2 regions of the Psychromonas sp. psych-6C06 genome follow, and region 2 is predicted to be linked to the other one. Evidence: predicted binding sites of a transcription regulator. Region 2 holds the regulator's gene; the other holds the start of a gene.

Region 1 (9,018 bases), on a different contig from region 2:
CAGCCCAGCGAGAGATGTTAGCAGCAAAGTCTTTAACATCTTCACGGCTACCCATCGCACCATTGGCTTGGTCTAAATAAACCGCGTGACCACCTAATTTATTCACACCGATATCAAAAGTAACTCGAGTACGTAGCGACTGCTTTTCAAATAACGTGACGACACTTTTACCTGCTAGCGCTTGTGCGAATTTAGCAGGATTTGCTTTTAATTCTTTACCCAATGCAATCAAGTCTAATGCTTGTTGTTGAGTCATTTCAAAACCAGTTAACAGATCGTTCATGATTCTTTCTCTATTTAATTACTTTGGTTCCCACCGCTTGACCCGCAAGCAGTGATACTAAATTTTCAGGGTTTTTCCAGCTTGCAAGCATCACATGACCTAACTGATCAGCCGCTTGTAAAGCTGCTTTTACTTTTACTGCCATGCCATCTTGTATAACATTTCCAGCAATCAGTGTATCAGCTAATTGAGTGTTTAACTCAGGAATAACTTGTTTCTGTGCGTCCCATACACCATCAACATCAGAGAGAAAAACTAGCTCCGCATTTAATAGCTCACAGATAGCAATGGCAGCCTGATCTGCATTAACGTTATATAAACGCCCATCTTCACCAATGGCGATCGATGAAATAACAGGTAAAAAGCCACCAGCCAATAGATGATTTATTAATTCAGGCTTATTAGGTGCGCACACACCCACAGCACCTAAATCTGGGTCCATCTGTTTTACTGTACAACTGAAACCATCAGCTAATGATAAACCAACAGCTGAAAGCCCTGCTTGCAAAGCTTTAGCCATCAATAATTTATTTGACGTTCCGGCTAATGCACCCGCAACATAACCAATTTGATCAAAGGGTGTTATACGTAGACCATTCTTTTTTTCACTTTTGATATTCATCTTAGCGAGAACATCTTCAACAATCACACCACCGCCATGAACTAATAATAGAGGACGTTGCTCTGTTTCTAAGTAGGTTGTTAATGCTGAGAACAGATTAGTGAGCGCTTGTTCATTCTCAAGTACCGCACCACCAAGTTTAATTAATAACGGTTGTTTCATTGCTATAGACTCTTTCATTAGAATGATGTTGTGATATCAAAACCAAAACGTAAGTTAATACATTGGATTGCTTGTGATGAAGCACCTTTAAGAAGGTTATCAATGGCACTAAATACAACGAGATCATCTCCATCAACTGCCCAACCTAAATCACAATAAGGTGTACCCACTACATTTTTCAATGCAGGATAAGACCCTTCCATTAAACGTACAATCGGTTTATCTGCATAAGCATTTTGGTAAGCTTGATTCACCTGCTCTGCAGTGACGCCCTCTTTTAGCACCACATTAATGCTCGCTAAGATACCACGTTTGAAGCTACCTAAATGTGGTGTGAATACCACAGGCAAACCTAAATGCTGATCAATTTCAGGCTTATGACGATGTGTAAACACACCGTAAGGTTGTAGGCTCACCTCACAGAAACTACTTGCAACGCTCGCTTTACGACCTGCGCCACTAACGCCACTAGTTGCATTGATAGTTGGCTTAGTACCGGCTTTAATCAAACCTGCTTCTGCCAATGGCTTAAGCGCAGTTAACGAAGCGGTTGTATAACAGCCAGGAACAGCAATAAGATCTGTTTGCTTAACCGCGTCATCATTCCATTCAGCAAGACCGTAAACGGCTTGCTCTAGTAACTCAGGGTATTGATGAGTGAAACCATAGAATTTATCGTAGAAGCCTGCAGATTGAACACGGAATGCGCCAGACAGATCAAATACCACTGTATTTTCAGCAAGAAATAATGGTGCTAAATCATGGCTGACTTCATGCGCGGTCGCTAAAATAACAATATCGATGCCTTCACAAACAGTTTTGATACCGGCAGTACCTAATGGTTGCAAAGGAAGATCAACAACGCCAACAAGGTTGCCATATAAATCAGATAATTTTTTACCTTTATCTAAACTACCTTCAGAAACATATAACCCTGCCAATTCAATCTCTGGGTGGCGTGTTAAAAATTGTGCTAACTCTGCACCAGTGTATCCACTTGCGCCAACAACGATCGCTTTAAGCATAATAAATCCTGTTTTGAAAATAGTGATAAATTGAGAGGCGCTATTATAGGAAAAATGTCTCTATAAAGGAATGCCTCACAGTAAAGAAGCATTGTAAATACAAATGATTATTTATGCAATAAATGTGAATAAATATTTACGCTATTTTGGGCGACTAAAAAGTACACTTTCAATGTTTTTTTATATTGTGGATCAGTGCATTACAATTAAAGTAACAAAGAATATAGAAAGGATTCATATTTCAGAACAAGCTAGAGAGAATGATAAAACTCTTTGAAAAGAATATAAGGAGATCAAAACAATCATCACAAAACCACCCCGTTTTAAATAGAAATCAGGTTGATTTCAGATTTAGTGCTAATAATTAGCGTTATTTCAAATAAATAATAGCTACTTCATCATTGCACAACGTGCAAGATATGAAATTGCAATTACACTTAGTCAGTACATCAACTGTAAATTAAAGGCTCTATCATGTTAATTCGAAATAAGTTAATCATTAATACAGGGATATCCATTATCAGCATGCTGATAATGTTGATTCTAGTTATTTACACTTCCAGTTCTTTACAAAAAGATATCGTTATTGCACAAACAATAGGTAAAGTAGAAGCGGATATTTTACAACTTAGACGAAACGAGAAAGACTTTTTAGCCCGAAAAAACCTAAAATACCTTGATCAATTCAAAGCACGTATTAGCCAATTACAGAGTGAGCTAGATGATTTACGACACGATTTAAATAATATCGATATTGATAGTAGTGCGGCCTCCTCACTACAAAGTATTCTTAATCAATACCAGGCACATTTCGAAAAGCTAGTAAACGCACAAACTACAATAGGATTAACTCCAAAAACGGGTTTATATGGGGCACTACGTAAAGCAGTACATGAAGTTGAAAGTATTTTAGGCGAAGATGACTTTCAAGCCACCAGCATGATGTTACAGCTAAGACGAAATGAAAAAGATTTTATGCTTCGCATAGATGATAAATACGTCACCCAGTTTCTGAAAAACCATGATAAATTTGACATAATCATTGACAATAGTTACCTCCAAGGCGGCCAAAAAGTCGCTATCGATAAAGCCATGGATAACTATAAAAAAGCATTTTTGAACCTAGTTAACGAACAAAAAAATATGGGTTATAACTCAAATAGTGGCATACAAAAAGAGATGCGCGCAACCATCCACCAAGTGGATAAGACATTAACAAGTTTAATGACTGAAACGAACAAGTCAGTGGCCGAATACATTACTTCAATGACCCAGCTTACCTACACTATCTTTGCTGTTTCAATACTACTTGCAAGCTTAATCGCGTGGTTTATCGGCAAGAGTATTACACGGGGAATTACGCATATTAAAAACTCTATGACAGAAGTTGCCGATACCAACAACCTTACTATTACTGTGCAATCAACCAATAAAGATGAATTAGCAGACATGGCGGATGCTTTTAATCATATGCTCAGTAATTTCCAACATCTTATCTTATCGGTCAAACAATCCGTAGGCACTGTAGAACAAGCAACAAGTTCATTAAGTAAGAATATTCATCAAGCAAATGCCGGTGTTGAGTCGCAAATGCAAGAAACCGACATGGTCGCAACGGCCGTTACAGAGATGGTTGCCACCATTGAAGAGATTGCAAATAACACCACAGATGCTGCCGATAAAGCAGAACAAACTAATAACAATGCGAATAAAGGCAAAAAAGGTGTAGATGCGACTATTACGCAAATTGCAGTTCTTTCCGATAAATTAACTGAGTCTGAATCCGTGGTTAATCAGTTAGCAGAAGATAGTATTACTATTGGTAGTGTATTAGATGTTATTCGAGGTATCGCAGAACAAACGAATTTATTAGCACTTAATGCAGCCATTGAAGCGGCCCGAGCAGGTGAACAAGGCCGTGGCTTTGCTGTCGTAGCCGACGAAGTACGAACACTAGCCAGTCGCACCCAAGAGTCAACCAAAGAGATTGAGAGCATCATTAGTACACTACAAAATCGTACCTCCAATATAGTGACGTTAATGTCCGAGTGTCGTGACGAAGGTCAGCAAAGCAGCGAGCAAGCAAGTGTTGCTGGTGACTTGCTAGAGCAAATAAATAGTGATGTTATTAGCATAATGGATATGAACACGGCGATTGCAACCGCCATTCAAGAACAAAGTGCAGTCGCTACAGAGGTTAATAGACACGTAGTATCAATACGCGATGTCGCGGAATCAACTGGAGAGTCATCTGTACAGAATAGTGAAATGAGTGAAGAGCTTGCACAACAAGCGAGTGTATTGACTGAGGAGATAAGTCGCTTTCAAGTCTAATTCACTCTAAATTTCATCACCTTGCCTGATTATCGTCAAGGTGATGAAATCACCATCAAGTAAATACCAACTAACCATTAACCTTAAATTTTTATTTCTAGTACCTAAAAAATAGGGCTTTTCTGCTCCGCTCACTGGCGATTTTGGCATCCATTATTACAATTTAGTTAACATAAATATTGAAACTAATGACTAGGCAATACATTCATGCTCAAAAACATAAACTTATGGTATACACCAACAGATCAATACTGAGTATGTTTACTATGTTGTCCTTTTTAAAATTAAGCTCGGATACATTACAACAGTAGTTTGCCTTGTCACAGAGCATTGGAAAAATTGAAACATCAAGAGTTATTGAGTTGAATAGGGTAAAGACTTAGCAATGGTTGCCGATAAGGTTTGTGCCTTAACAACTTTACATAAGACTCAACCAAATAGATAAAAATATAATTAGTTCATTACAAACGCATACCGGCAACATCAGCAGCTTGATAAGCGAATGTTGCGAGGAAGGTTAATAAAGCTATAAATGAATCGCAGAGGCAGGTCGAGTGTTAGCATAAATGAATAATGCTGTTATCGCTATCATGATCATAGATGCCAATATTGCAATAGTGTTCCAAGCGCAAAACGCAATTGCAACAGAAGTAAATAAACACGTATTAAAACGATTCATATGGGTATTATCACAAAAAAAAGTTAATTCGGGTTATTTTCTGGATGGTTACGAAATAGCAACATAAGCTATAAACAGCCATTAGATATTCATGTAAAAAAAATTGGGCAAACTACCATGCTAATAAAACATAAATTAATCGCTAATACTGTTATCTCCATCGCCAGCATGCTCGCGATGTTGTTGCTATTAAATTTTTCTTCTTCAGCGTTACAAAAAGATATCACTCTTGCTCAGGATATCGGCGAAATAGAGTCAGGTATTTTACAATTACGGCACTACGAGAAGAACTTTATTGCTCAAAAGTTATTGACTGATGTTGATGACTTTACGGCGCAGGATGCCAAGGTCGTTGATCAATTAGAAAAAGTAAAACGCACACTAGTCGAAATGGGTATATCGACCTCCGAGATAGCAACTCTCAGTTCTGCCTTAACTGAATACAGACAGCAATTTAATGTTCTTGTTGAGTCACAACAAAGAATAGGTCTCACAACGAAAGATGGTCTTTATGGCGCACTCACTAAAGCAGTGAAGCAAGTAGAACGTTCAATTGGAAAATCTGATTTTGAAATGCTTAGTTTAACCTTGCAATTACGCCGTTACGAAAAAGATTTTTTAATGGACTTTGACCGTAAACACATTAGAAAATATGAGCGTATTTACAAACAATTACTTAATGGTGTTGAAGATAGTAGCCTTTCTATCGGTAAAAAAACCGCAGTTAACTACTCTTTACCTAAATATAAAAAAGCTTTTCTTGACCTTGCTGCAGAGCAAAAAGTGTTTGGTTACGATGCCCAAAGTGGCCTTCGTAAAGCTCTCTTTGATAGTTCAGCGATGGTTATTCAGCAACAAAATGCATTGGTTGTAAAAACCAATGTAGCTATTGATAGTTATATCAAATCGATCAGTAGCGTAACCTATGTTCTTTTTGCTATTGCATTAATCCTATCTATTGTTATCGGCTCTATCGTAAGCCGTAGCATTATGAGTGGCATTACCTTTATTAAGCGCTCTATTGTTCAAATTGCCGAAACTAACGATCTCACCATCGTCGTTTCAACAAAGAACAATGATGAACTGGCTGAGATGGCACATGCATTTAACGGCATGATTAAAAATTTCCACGCATTGATTATCTCGACACAAGAGTCGGCAAACAATGTAACCCAAGCGGCAACCACACTCACAGCTAATATACATCAAGCTCACGAGGGAGTTCAGGCACAAATGCAAGAAACTGACATGGTTGCTACAGCTGTTACTGAGATGGTTGCCACTATTGAGGAGATTGCAAGTAATACTACTGATGCGGCCGATAAAGCAGAACAAACGAATCAAAATGCGGCCATTGGTAAACAAGGTGTTGATGCCACTATAGAGCAGATAAACATACTTTCTGGTAAATTAGTTGAATCTGAAGATGTGGTGATTAACCTTTCTAAAGATAGCGAAACCATTGGTAGTGTATTAGATGTTATTAGAGGTATTGCAGAACAAACTAATTTACTGGCGCTAAATGCAGCTATTGAAGCGGCAAGAGCCGGCGAACAAGGGCGCGGTTTTGCCGTCGTGGCTGATGAGGTTCGTACGCTCGCTAGCCGTACTCAAGAGTCAACAAAAGAGATAGAAAACATTATCAGTTCACTGCAAAGCCGCACTCAAAATATCGTCTCATTAATGACAGATTGTCGAGAGGAAGGCAAAGAGAGTGCAGAGCAAGCAAACCAAGCAGGACAGATGTTAGCCCAAATAAATGAAGACATCGTCGGTATCATGGATATGAACACTGCCATTGCAACAGCAATTCAAGAACAAAGTGTGGTAGCAGCAGAGGTAAACCGTCATGTTGTTTCTATTCGTGATGTCGCAGAAAATTCAGGTGAAACATCGACGCAGAATGATGAAATGAGTAATGAGCTTGAAACACAAGCTAACAAGCTTATCTCAGAAGTCAGTAAATTTACTGTATAACTTTACCGTAACATAATGAGTTTTAGTTAAACTAAAAGCCTTAAGTTTTTACTTAAGGCTTTTTTTTGTTTAAATTAAAGCTTCGCTTATTCATTAAAGGGATACCTATGGCACTGCCAACGTTTATTGACTTGTATAAAGGACTTATCGCAATCCCCTCAATTAGTTCGACTGATAGCTCATGGGATCAAAGTAACCTAGCGGTGATCAACCAACTGGCTTCATGGCTAGAAGAGCTCGGCTTTAGCAATGAAATAACCGAAGTCAAAGGCTCTCCAGGAAAATTCAACTTAATCGCAACCTATGGCAGTGGTGATGGAGGGTTATTACTCGCAGGGCACACTGATACCGTTCCTTATGACGAGGGAGCATGGGCAAGTGATCCATTCAAAGTAATTGAAAAAGACAACCGCCTATATGGCCTAGGTACGATTGATATGAAAGGATTTTTTGCTTTTGTTATCGAAGTATTAAAAAGTACCGACCTTTCTAAACTACATAAACCATTGCGTATTTTAGCTACCGCAGATGAAGAAACGACTATGTCAGGGGCGCAAGCTATTGCACAACAAAAGTCGATCAAACCTGATTATGCTGTTATTGGTGAGCCAACAGGAATGGTTCCGGTTGTAATGCATAAAGGGCATATGTCGGAAGGAATACGCATTACAGGTCACAGTGGGCATAGTTCAGATCCTGATAAAGGATTAAATGCAATTGAGATCATGCACCTTGTCATTGGTGAATTAAAAAAAGTACAACAACAATTCAAAGATAAATACCACAATGAACACTTTGCAGTCCCCTACCCCACATTAAACTTTGGTGCTATCAATGGTGGCGATAGCCCAAATCGTATTTGTGGCTGTTGCGACTTACACATTGATATGCGTCCTATTCCTGGTATAAGTACAAACGAGCTATTTATCACAGTAAAAGAATCGTTAAGCGAGATCGAAAAGCGCTATCCAAACAGTGTTGATATACATCATTTACATGAGCCGATTCCTTCCTATCAATGCCCTGCTCATTCCGATTTAATTACCCAAGCTGAAATTTATACGGGTAATAAGGCACAAAGCGCAAACTACTGTACAGAGGCTCCATTTATCGAACAACTAGGTTGTGACACCATTGTTTTAGGTCCAGGACACATTGCACAGGCACACCAACCTAATGAGTATTTAGACCTATCATTTGTGAAACCTACACAGGCGGTTATTAAGAAATTAGTACAACGCTACTGTGTAATTTAGTTACAGGAACTGCGTTAAAAGCAAGCGTTTAATCACAGTGCAAGATTGACTGTTGCCACTTTTGTGGTAATTTAGTTGTGTTATTACAGTTTTATATTGTAATTTAATTACAGGAAGAGAGGATTTATGACAGAGGAATATGCAAACTTACGTGGTAATGTGAGTTTATTAGGACAGTTATTAGGTAAAAGTATTGGTGATCACTTAGGCGCTGAATTTCTAGATAAAATAGAATCGATCCGTCAACTTTCGAAATCTTCTCGCGCAGGTAGCGAAGATGATGGAGAAACATTGATCAATGTATTAGCCAACCTTTCTGATGATGAATTATTACCCGTTGCACGTGCCTTCACGCATTTTTTAAATCTAGCGAATATTGCTGAGCAGTTTCACGGTATTTCACGTCACTGTGACAGTGGCGTTTGTAGCCCCGATCCGATGGATCAATTAATCGCTAAATTAAAAAATTCAGAGACCTCTGAAGAAAGCATGCAAAAAGTGATCGATGAATTATCGATGGATATGGTATTAACAGCCCACCCTACCGAGATCACTCGACGCACACTAATTCATAAGCATACTGCGATTAACGAATGCTTAAGCCTATTAGAGCTTTCTGACATTTCAGATAAAGAGCGGGATCAGTTACTCAATCGTCTTGAACAACTAATTACCCAAGC
Region 2 (9,018 bases):
TCTTCTGTAGGTTGGTTTTTAGGCACCGACGGGTTAAGCAATGTCCATATGCTAGAGTGGACTGGAGCGCTTTTCGATCTATATAACAATGATGTAGTGAATATCTATGATAACTACAATTATTCAAACTCATATACAGCTAATGGTGATAGTGCTCAAAGCACAATGTTAGTTAAACGCTCTGTACCAGCACCAACAATGTTAGCTATATTTGCACTGGCATTGATAGGATTTAGTTTACGTAGAGCGACAAAAATTTAATACCGCTATAACCAGTAACGTTTTAATTTAACTTCATTGCCCCCATTATTTCACAATGAAGTTAAACATTATTTATTGATATAGAACGGGCTTAACGACCGACTATAGCCCCTTTTCAACCCCCTTCCAGCAATTTATGTAACACCAAAGGTGATAAGCCTTACTTGTTATAACTTCCACTACTGGTGTTGTGAGTTTTCAAAGATGAATAACTAATTTTTGCATTAACACCTTGATAGCTTAAATTTCCTACGCAAAACAAGCTCACTTTCTCATTCCATTTATATAATACCAATCGAATTAATACCAATTCCACTAATATAGTGTTCAAATTTTACGTAGGAAAAAGGAGGTATCACAAGGCGAAAGTTACAGTAAATAGTTGTTCTATTTACAAAACTTTTAACACAGAGATAGCTCCTTTTAACCAGTACAAATGATCAGTTATTTAATGGATTTGGTATAAGTGTGTGATCTAAATTTTGTGTAGGAAAAGTGACTTAACTCGAGACGTAAATGATTGCTCTCTTTACGAAAGCTTCAACGAAGAGGTAAGTTGCTTTAACCAGTAAAATAGTTCAGCGATTTATTTCGTTTGGTATAACTAAGCAAGGTTAACCAAGAAGGGATCCCTTGATAGTTTATGCCCCTGCTCAGGATTGAACCAAGATAATTTATCCGCAAGACAAACCACTTCACCAATTATTATTAGTGTTGGCCCTTTTAAGCCACCTCCTAATTGCGATAATTCATCAAGCTTACCGATAACAACATGCTGATCAGCGGTTGTACCTTTATTAATTAGCGCAACAGGTGTTTCAGCTCCACGCCCATAATGTAATAACTGTTGTTGTATCTCTTCTGCTTGAATAAGCCCCATATAAACAACTAAGGTTTGATTTTTAATCGCCAATGCTTTCCAATCTAATTGTTTCCCATCTTGCTTACGATGCCCTGTCACGAACGTAACAGATTGAGCATAATCACGGTGCGTTAATGGGATACCAGCATAGGCGCTACAGCCAGAAGCGGCGGTAATACCCGGTACGACTTGAAAATCGATATTAGAAGCAACGAGCTCTTCAAGCTCTTCGCCTCCTCGGCCAAAAATAAATGAATCTCCACCTTTTAGCCGAACTACTTTCTTCCCTTGTAGTGCATACTCCACTAACATTTCATTAGTACGAGACTGTTCTACTTCATGATTACCCGCTTCTTTACCTACGGAGATAAGATCAGCATCACGTCGCACTAAATCTAAAATTTCAGAGGAAACAAGACGATCATATAGCACCACGTCAGCTTGTTGCATAAGCTGCAATGCTTTTAATGTTAATAAAGAAGGATCGCCTGGCCCAGCTCCCACTAAAGCAACATCACCTTTAGCAACCTCTTCGGTTAAACTTTGGGTCATTAATGCAATTGCCTTATCTGTTTGGCCTCTCTGGAGTAGTTGTCCAAGTTGCCCATTACCAAATAATTTTTCCCAATAACGACGTCGTAAGGAAACACTTTTAAGTGTTTTCTTAACTTGATGACGAAACTCCCCCGAAATAGTCGCTAAACGGCCGATATGCATCGGTAATAATGACTCTAAACGTTCACGAATAAGTCTCGCTAAAACCGGAGCTTTACCGCCACTTGAGATAGCAACAATAATTGGAGAGCGGTCAACAATAGAAGGCATAATAAAGCTTGATAATACAGGGTTATCAACCACATTCACCAAGATTTGGCGACTATTTGCACATTCAGCAATATGTTGGTTAACCTCTTTATCGCTGGTAGCGGCGATAACTAACCATTTATTATCTAATAGCTCATCGCTAAACGTACCTTTAATTATTTTTACCTGCTTAGCATCAGCTTTTTCTAGTAACTTTGCATGGAACGCTAAAGAGCAAACAGTGACATCTGCCCCGGCCTTTAATAATAGGTGTACTTTGCGAAGTGCAATTTCTCCACCACCAATAACAAGACAAGGTCGATTTTCTAATTTGGTAAAAATTGGTAAGTAATCCATTTGAGAGCCCAGAGCAGATTGAAAGCGAACACTATAAAGAAATATAAGAAGGAGTTAAAACAATAAAATTTAATTTCTTATAGTCTAATTGTCTAACAGCGCACGCAATCCATCGTGTAGGGTAAATATTCCAACGATCTCGCCTTCATCAACTATCGGTAAGCAACCGATAGTATGCTCAAGCATTAATAATAATGCTTCGCGAATTAACGTATCACTGTTAACAGTAATTGGCGATCTCGTCATCACCTGATGTGCACGCTGATCAATGGTTTTTGTATCTCGGACCGATTCAGCATCAGTACCAATAAATGGGCTAAGGCACCGTAATAGATCACGATCGCTTATTACCCCCTGTAACTCTTCATCTTCGATAACAAGAAGGTGACGAAAGGGAGCACTGTCTAAAATCTCTTTAACAACTGTCAAGCGATCATCCATATCAACTTTAACAACCCGTGTAGTCATCACATCTGAAACTTTCATAGACTCTCCTTACATCATTAAAATTAAAGTATAGACATAAAAAAACCAGCTATTGCTGGTTTTTTCGATGAAGAGTAATGAATTGTTAGCTATTTTTTACGAAATCAATCCCTTTCTGAATATCATCATGTAATACAGCTAGCATCTCACCTTTCTTTTTCTCTTCAAATTCACTTAACTCGCCAAAGGGTAAGACACGCTCAATACCATTTATACCGAGTAATAATGGTTGTGTGAAGAAAGGAGAACAAGCATTTCCTCCATCCACGTAGGCATTTTGAATAATGCCTTGCTTACCTAGTAATGCTTGTACTAATCGAATACCAAACACAGAGGCAGCACGTGCCATTGAAAGCGTCGCAGAACCTCCACCAGCTTTAGCATTTACAACTTCGGTTCCAGCATTTTGAATACGTTCTGTTAGCTCAATGACCTCTTGCTCTGTAAATTCAACGCCCTGTACCTGTGATAAAACCGGCAGAATGGTTGTTCCACTGTGTCCACCGATAACGTTCACACGTACATGCTCTGCAGGTAAACCTTTCAAGTCAGCAATAAACTCTTCAGCACGAATAACATCTAAAGTTGTAATTCCAAATAATTTATTTTTATTATAAACACCCGCGGCTTTTAATACTTCTGCAGCAATAGCAACCGTCGTATTAACTGGATTAGTAATAATACAAATACATGCTTCAGGCGAAACTTTAGCAACAGTACCCACCAGCGTTTTAATTATGCCGGCATTAATGTTAAATAAATCACTGCGATCCATACCGGGTTTACGCGCAACACCGGCTGAAATAAGTACAACATCAGCACCTTCTAATGCTGGGCTTGCATCATCGCCGCCAAAACCTGTCACTTTTACACTAGTAGGTATATGGCTAAGGTCTTTTGCAACACCTGGAGTTACAGGTGCAACATCATAAAGGGATAACTCTGAATTTTCTGGAAGGTCTAATTTTAATAATAAAGCTAGGGCTTGACCAATACCGCCAGCGGCACCAAGTACTGCAACTTTCATAACACACTCCGAAATAGTTATTTAACATTTAAGGACACAAAATCAGCTTAATCCAAATTAAAAGTTTGTGTAAAAAATGTTAAATAATTGTGAGCGATGTTGAGTGTAATGGATAATTTGTATGACTAAGATCGACTTGTCGGCAGTTAAAGATATTAGATTTATTAAATGGCGACGTTAAATAGCTAATTCACTATAATTTCAAACAATTAACTTCCAGAAATTGAAGTAAATAACATTTCAATAATAGTGTTATTTTTCTGTTATTAATTTACTTATTACTCTCAAAGTAGCGATCATAAATTGTTTGATAAGTGCCATCTTCTTTTATTTTCGCCAAGCCATAATTAATACGCTCTAATAATGCCATATTGCCTTTTTTTACAGCTATGCCATAACCTGCCGAAAACTTATCCAAGAACACATCTTCAGTTTGCATCACTGAAAACTTGTCGTTATTTTGACGCTTAGAGAGAAAATCATCTACGACTGCGTGATCAGCAAAAACCACATCTATTTTTCCATTTCGCAAGTCTGAAAAAGCTTTAGTTGAAGAAAGATAAGAGATAATAAAGCTATTTTTTTTAGCATGCTTTATTAAGTAATGGTGGTTAGATGAATCAGATTGCACACCGATAAACTTCCCAACAATAGAAAATGCCTCTTTACTATTAGTGGTACTAACAAAAACAGGAGGGAATCTATAATAACTATTTGAGAAGTCTACTTTCTCTTTTCTGGATTCTGTTATATCAAGGGCGGCAATCACTGCATCAAATCGACCAAATTGTAAGGTCAATAGTAAGCTATCAAAGCTTTGATTATAAAACTTACAAGATAAATTAGCTTTTAGGCAGACGGCATTAGCAATATCAATATCAAAGCCTTGGATCTGCTTTAACTCATCAAGGTATTCAAAGGGATAATAGTTAGCTTCGGTGACAAAATTAACAGGCATATTTTTACTAATATCTAGCGAGAATACAGAGCCTGAAAAAAAGAGAAAGCACAATAAGCCACACGTTCGAGAAAAATAGGTCATATCCATATATCCAATACTAAAAAACCGTTAACCATCATAATAATGTAAGAATTAAATCGATTTAGAAAATAAATGAATAGTTATGCACTTATTTTGCAAAATAATCTATTGTAAATGGCATAATATTAATTATGATACGCATAAATACATTACAGAGTTATATTACATGAAACAATCAACTGAATTAATGGATTTCTTCAAAACGTTACTAAAAAAAGAACGCCTTAGCTCGCAAGGTGAGATAGTTGACGCATTACAAGAAGCAGGGTTTCATAATATTAACCAGTCTAAAGTATCACGCATGTTGAGTAAGTCAGGTGCAGTACGCACTCGTAATGCGAAACGTGAGATGGTGTATTGCTTACCTGCCGAATTAGGCATCCCTACAACGAGTAGCCCATTAAAAAACTTAGTCGTTGATATTGATTGTAATGATAGCCTTATTGTTCTTAGGACTAGCCCTGGAGCGGCACAACTGATTGCTCGTTTACTTGATTCTATCGGTAAAACAGAAGGGATCTTAGGGACTATTGCCGGCGATGATACTATATTTATTACCCCTACAGACTGTCAACAAATGGATAAAACATTGAAGGTCATTAAACAACTTTTTAATTAAGCGCAAGCCCCCCATTACCCCCCCCCCTCTTAAAGTAGTAATAGGGGAAAACGATTAGTTAACAATGGTATAAATCTAATACCCCATCCACACCACACATGCGAACAGCTCCGAGCAAATTAATGCGAATTTGAACCGATGTATTGCTATCAGACTCAAGCGTAAACAATTTATCAGGCTCATTAAATCCCCCTCTTACGCGGTCGAAAAAAGGAGAAACATAAGTTGAGCTTAATGTTAACCCTTCATATTGGCTGGCATTAATCACTGCGACATCGCAGGTGAAAGGGCTGGTATTACAATCACAATTTGCATCCTCTTCGTTAACGCCAATACACCAATTCGTACCAGAGGTTATTTTTAAAAACACATTTTTGTTACGCTTAATAGACTCTGTTTTGGTTAGGCTAAGCATAAAATAAAGCGCGTCACTACCACCTTTTAGCCTATTCCCATCAAGCATCGCTTTAAATGAAGGCATACCAATAGTTAGAATAATAGCGACCACAAATATCGCTACCAACATCTCTATCAATGAGAACCCTTTTATAAATAGATTGAGCAACTTAGCCTCCTTTGTCCCAACTGGCGGAAATAATACCAATTCCGTTAATATAGTGATCAAATGTTACGTAGGAAAAAGGAGTTAGTTCAAGGCGAAAATTGATGCAAATGGTTGTTCCCTTTACGAAATTTTTAACGCTGAAATAGCTTCTTTTAACCAGTAAGATTGATTAGTTATTTAGTGGATTTGCTATAAATCGTAAGCGAGGTAAAAGAATAGTGAATAGTTGATTATTGTATGCATTAATACACATAGAATAATTTATATACAATCTATAACTTGCCTCTGGGGTTTAAGTTTAGCTTAAGGCATAAATAAATGAGGTGCGTTAAGGAATAAAGATCTACACTCAGTGAATATCATAATAGTCAAATAAGCTATAAGGTAAATGAAATGGATAAGATCACGCTGACCGGTTTTACATTAATTGAACTATTAATTGTCATTGCGATTATGGGGATTCTTGGCAGTATTGCTTATCCGTCATATCAAAACTATATGTTAGAAGCGCGCCGTGGTGATGCAAAAACCGAGCTTATTAAAGCGCAACTAAAACAAACTAGCTTGCATATATTAAACCCCAATTACTCTGATGATGAATCAGCACTAGGAATGGCTAATAGTGATTATTATACCTTTACCGTTACCTCTGCCGGCACAACCACCTACTCAATGCAAGCGGTTGCGAAGGGACTGCAACTTAGTGATACAGGTTGTACTACATTAACAATTGACCAAGATAGTAATCAAACACCAGCAAGTTGCTGGTAAAATAGTATTGTTTAGTAGGTCGCCCCAAGCTCCTTCTCATTAAAAAACTCCATCGGCTGCTGTTGTATATGCTGATATATCACATTGTAAGCAAGAACATTTTTAACGTATCTTCGTGTTTCTTTATAGGGAATCGTTTCAACCCAACTATCCATACTAAGCGCTTTATTATCTCTGCCTTTTTTATTTTTTTTCCAACGATCAACACGATTTGGGCCGGCATTATAAGCAGCAGTTGCAAGAATACGATTGCCCTTATACCGTTTCAATAAACTATCAAAATACGCAGTTCCTAATGCAACATTAATCTCGCTTTCGGTTAACTGTGCTTTCTTCTTATATTCTTTTAACCCTATTTTACGTGCGGTTTCCTTCGCAGTTGCAGGCATTAACTGCATATATCCCGTTGCACCTACAGGGGAGTTTGCAAACTGATCAAAAGAACTCTCTTGACGTGTTATCGCATAGATATAACTAGTCGGAACCTGAAACTTATTTGCATTCTCAGAAAAAAGTTCAGGTTTTACCTCAGGAAAACGTATATTAATCGCATCCCAACTTTTAGAACGAATACTTGCCAGTACAGAAAGATGAGGCCAGCCTTTATCAAAGGCATATAAACCAAGTTGACGCTGTACATCAATATCACGCCCTTTTAACAGAGACTCCCACTCACGTTTAACCAAGTTCATATATTGATGGAAATATAGCTCCTCAATATGATCTAGCTGTTTTTGCACATAACGTAAACTCGTGACCTCAGGCTCGACAATTTGTGCATTAAGCTGATAAGTAAGCCCTAACTTTTGAGCAGCCAAAAAGCCATAATATTTTCGTTCCCCGGCTATTTTTTGATACAGCTTATTGGCTTGTGCAAACTGTTCTTTCTCTTCCAAAACACGAGCTTGCCAGTATAACCAAGTAGGTGAATGAATCGCTTCCTGTGGTAGCTGATTGATCCAGTTTTCAATATCAGGCCAATTATTGTATTTAATCGCATAGCGAATACGCTGCGCAATCAATTTCTCACTCCCTAATGAAGGAAGCGTTTTATCTACCCAAGGCAATAGCCCCTGTTTATTTTTTATTAGCACTCTAGAAGCAAAGTATTTCTTCAGTTCAATTTCATCAGAAAAAACAAAAGGAACTTTACTGTCATAGATTTGGTAAGTTTGAATGGCAAGGTTGATATCACTTCTCGCTAGACGTTTAAGCATGTCTTTTAAAAAAGGGTAACTGGCATGATCATGGCTCGTAAACAACGAACTACGCGATAATTTTTGGGGCGATTGATTTAATTTATAAAGTTGACCTGCTAACTCCTTATTATCAGCGTCCATAAGGGTTATCAGGTATTTCATTAACGCTTTTTTATTACTACGATGAGCAAGTTGAAAGCGTTGCCATATTAGTGACTGTGACACTTTTTTCTGTGTTAAGTAATATTTAAAAACACTGTCACAGGCATTGGGCTGAGAGTAACCAGAGAGCCATACTTTTTTTACGTCGGGCCAAATTTGGTCATGCTTATTTTGAGACATTTTAGCTTGAAAATGAAAGCATTTGAGTTTGGTACTACGTGGTAATGCAGGATAAAAGTCTAAAAAGGCTTGCCAAGATTGTTGCCCAGCAAGATAAAACATATATTCGCGTTGTAATTTATTACTTATTTTATACTGCTTATTTTTTATTATAAATGCACTGATCTTTTCTTTATCAGAAACTGAAAAGTTATTTTTAAGTGATTGATATTGAAGAAGGTAAGTAAGCGGGTAATCTGGTAGCATCTGTAACTTTTCATCCGCCTGTTGCCAATTGTTTTGCTCCTGCAAGCTCCTTGCATCGCTATATAACGTTCTTTGTTGATTTAAAGATAGCGAAAAAGTGGCTGATGAAAATACAATGCTGAGCATAACTAATAAAATTCTAAACATAAACCCCACTTAAAAGTAAAATATAAATAAAAAATAATACACTATGGTAGCGCAGAAGATAATAGTATTTGAGTATAATGCTCTTTTGCTGCATTAAAGATCTCATTTGTCGTTCCCTGTTCAATTACCTCTCCAGACTTCATCACTAATACTCGATGACTGATAGCCTTAACAACAGAAAGATCATGACTGATAAACAGATAACTCAATGCAAGTTCTTGCTGCAATGAGATTAACAACGCTAATATTTGTTTTTGAATACTACGATCTAATGCAGAAGTTGGTTCATC

The links. Region 2 encodes ArgR, which controls arginine synthesis, uptake and breakdown. Its sites were predicted from a motif close to ANTGAATANNTATTCANT; they were not measured.
Region 1: the regulator ArgR is predicted to act here: its motif matches at 2,195-2,212, upstream of argC (N-acetyl-gamma-glutamyl-phosphate reductase).

Annotation. Positions count from the first base shown of each region.
Region 1 is NZ_PIZM01000009.1:202,496-211,513, reverse strand. It holds gene CW745_RS13615 (ornithine carbamoyltransferase) at 1-283, opposite strand, end outside; gene argB (acetylglutamate kinase) at 294-1,067, opposite strand; gene argC (N-acetyl-gamma-glutamyl-phosphate reductase) at 1,085-2,092, opposite strand; gene CW745_RS13600 (methyl-accepting chemotaxis protein) at 2,567-4,426, shown strand; gene CW745_RS13590 (methyl-accepting chemotaxis protein) at 5,223-7,082, shown strand; gene argE (acetylornithine deacetylase) at 7,190-8,338, shown strand; gene ppc (phosphoenolpyruvate carboxylase) at 8,465-9,018, shown strand, end outside.
Region 2 is NZ_PIZM01000005.1:9,442-18,459, reverse strand. It holds gene CW745_RS07920 (PEP-CTERM sorting domain-containing protein) at 1-261, shown strand, start outside; gene cysG (siroheme synthase CysG) at 866-2,284, opposite strand; gene CW745_RS07910 (CBS domain-containing protein) at 2,369-2,770, opposite strand; gene mdh (malate dehydrogenase) at 2,856-3,797, opposite strand; gene CW745_RS07900 (transporter substrate-binding domain-containing protein) at 4,069-4,839, opposite strand; gene argR (transcriptional regulator ArgR) at 5,006-5,458, shown strand; gene CW745_RS07890 (GspH/FimT family pseudopilin) at 5,517-6,023, opposite strand; gene CW745_RS07885 (type IV pilin protein) at 6,417-6,794, shown strand; gene CW745_RS07880 (transglycosylase SLT domain-containing protein) at 6,806-8,728, opposite strand; gene CW745_RS07875 (dipeptide ABC transporter ATP-binding protein) at 8,770-9,018, opposite strand, start outside.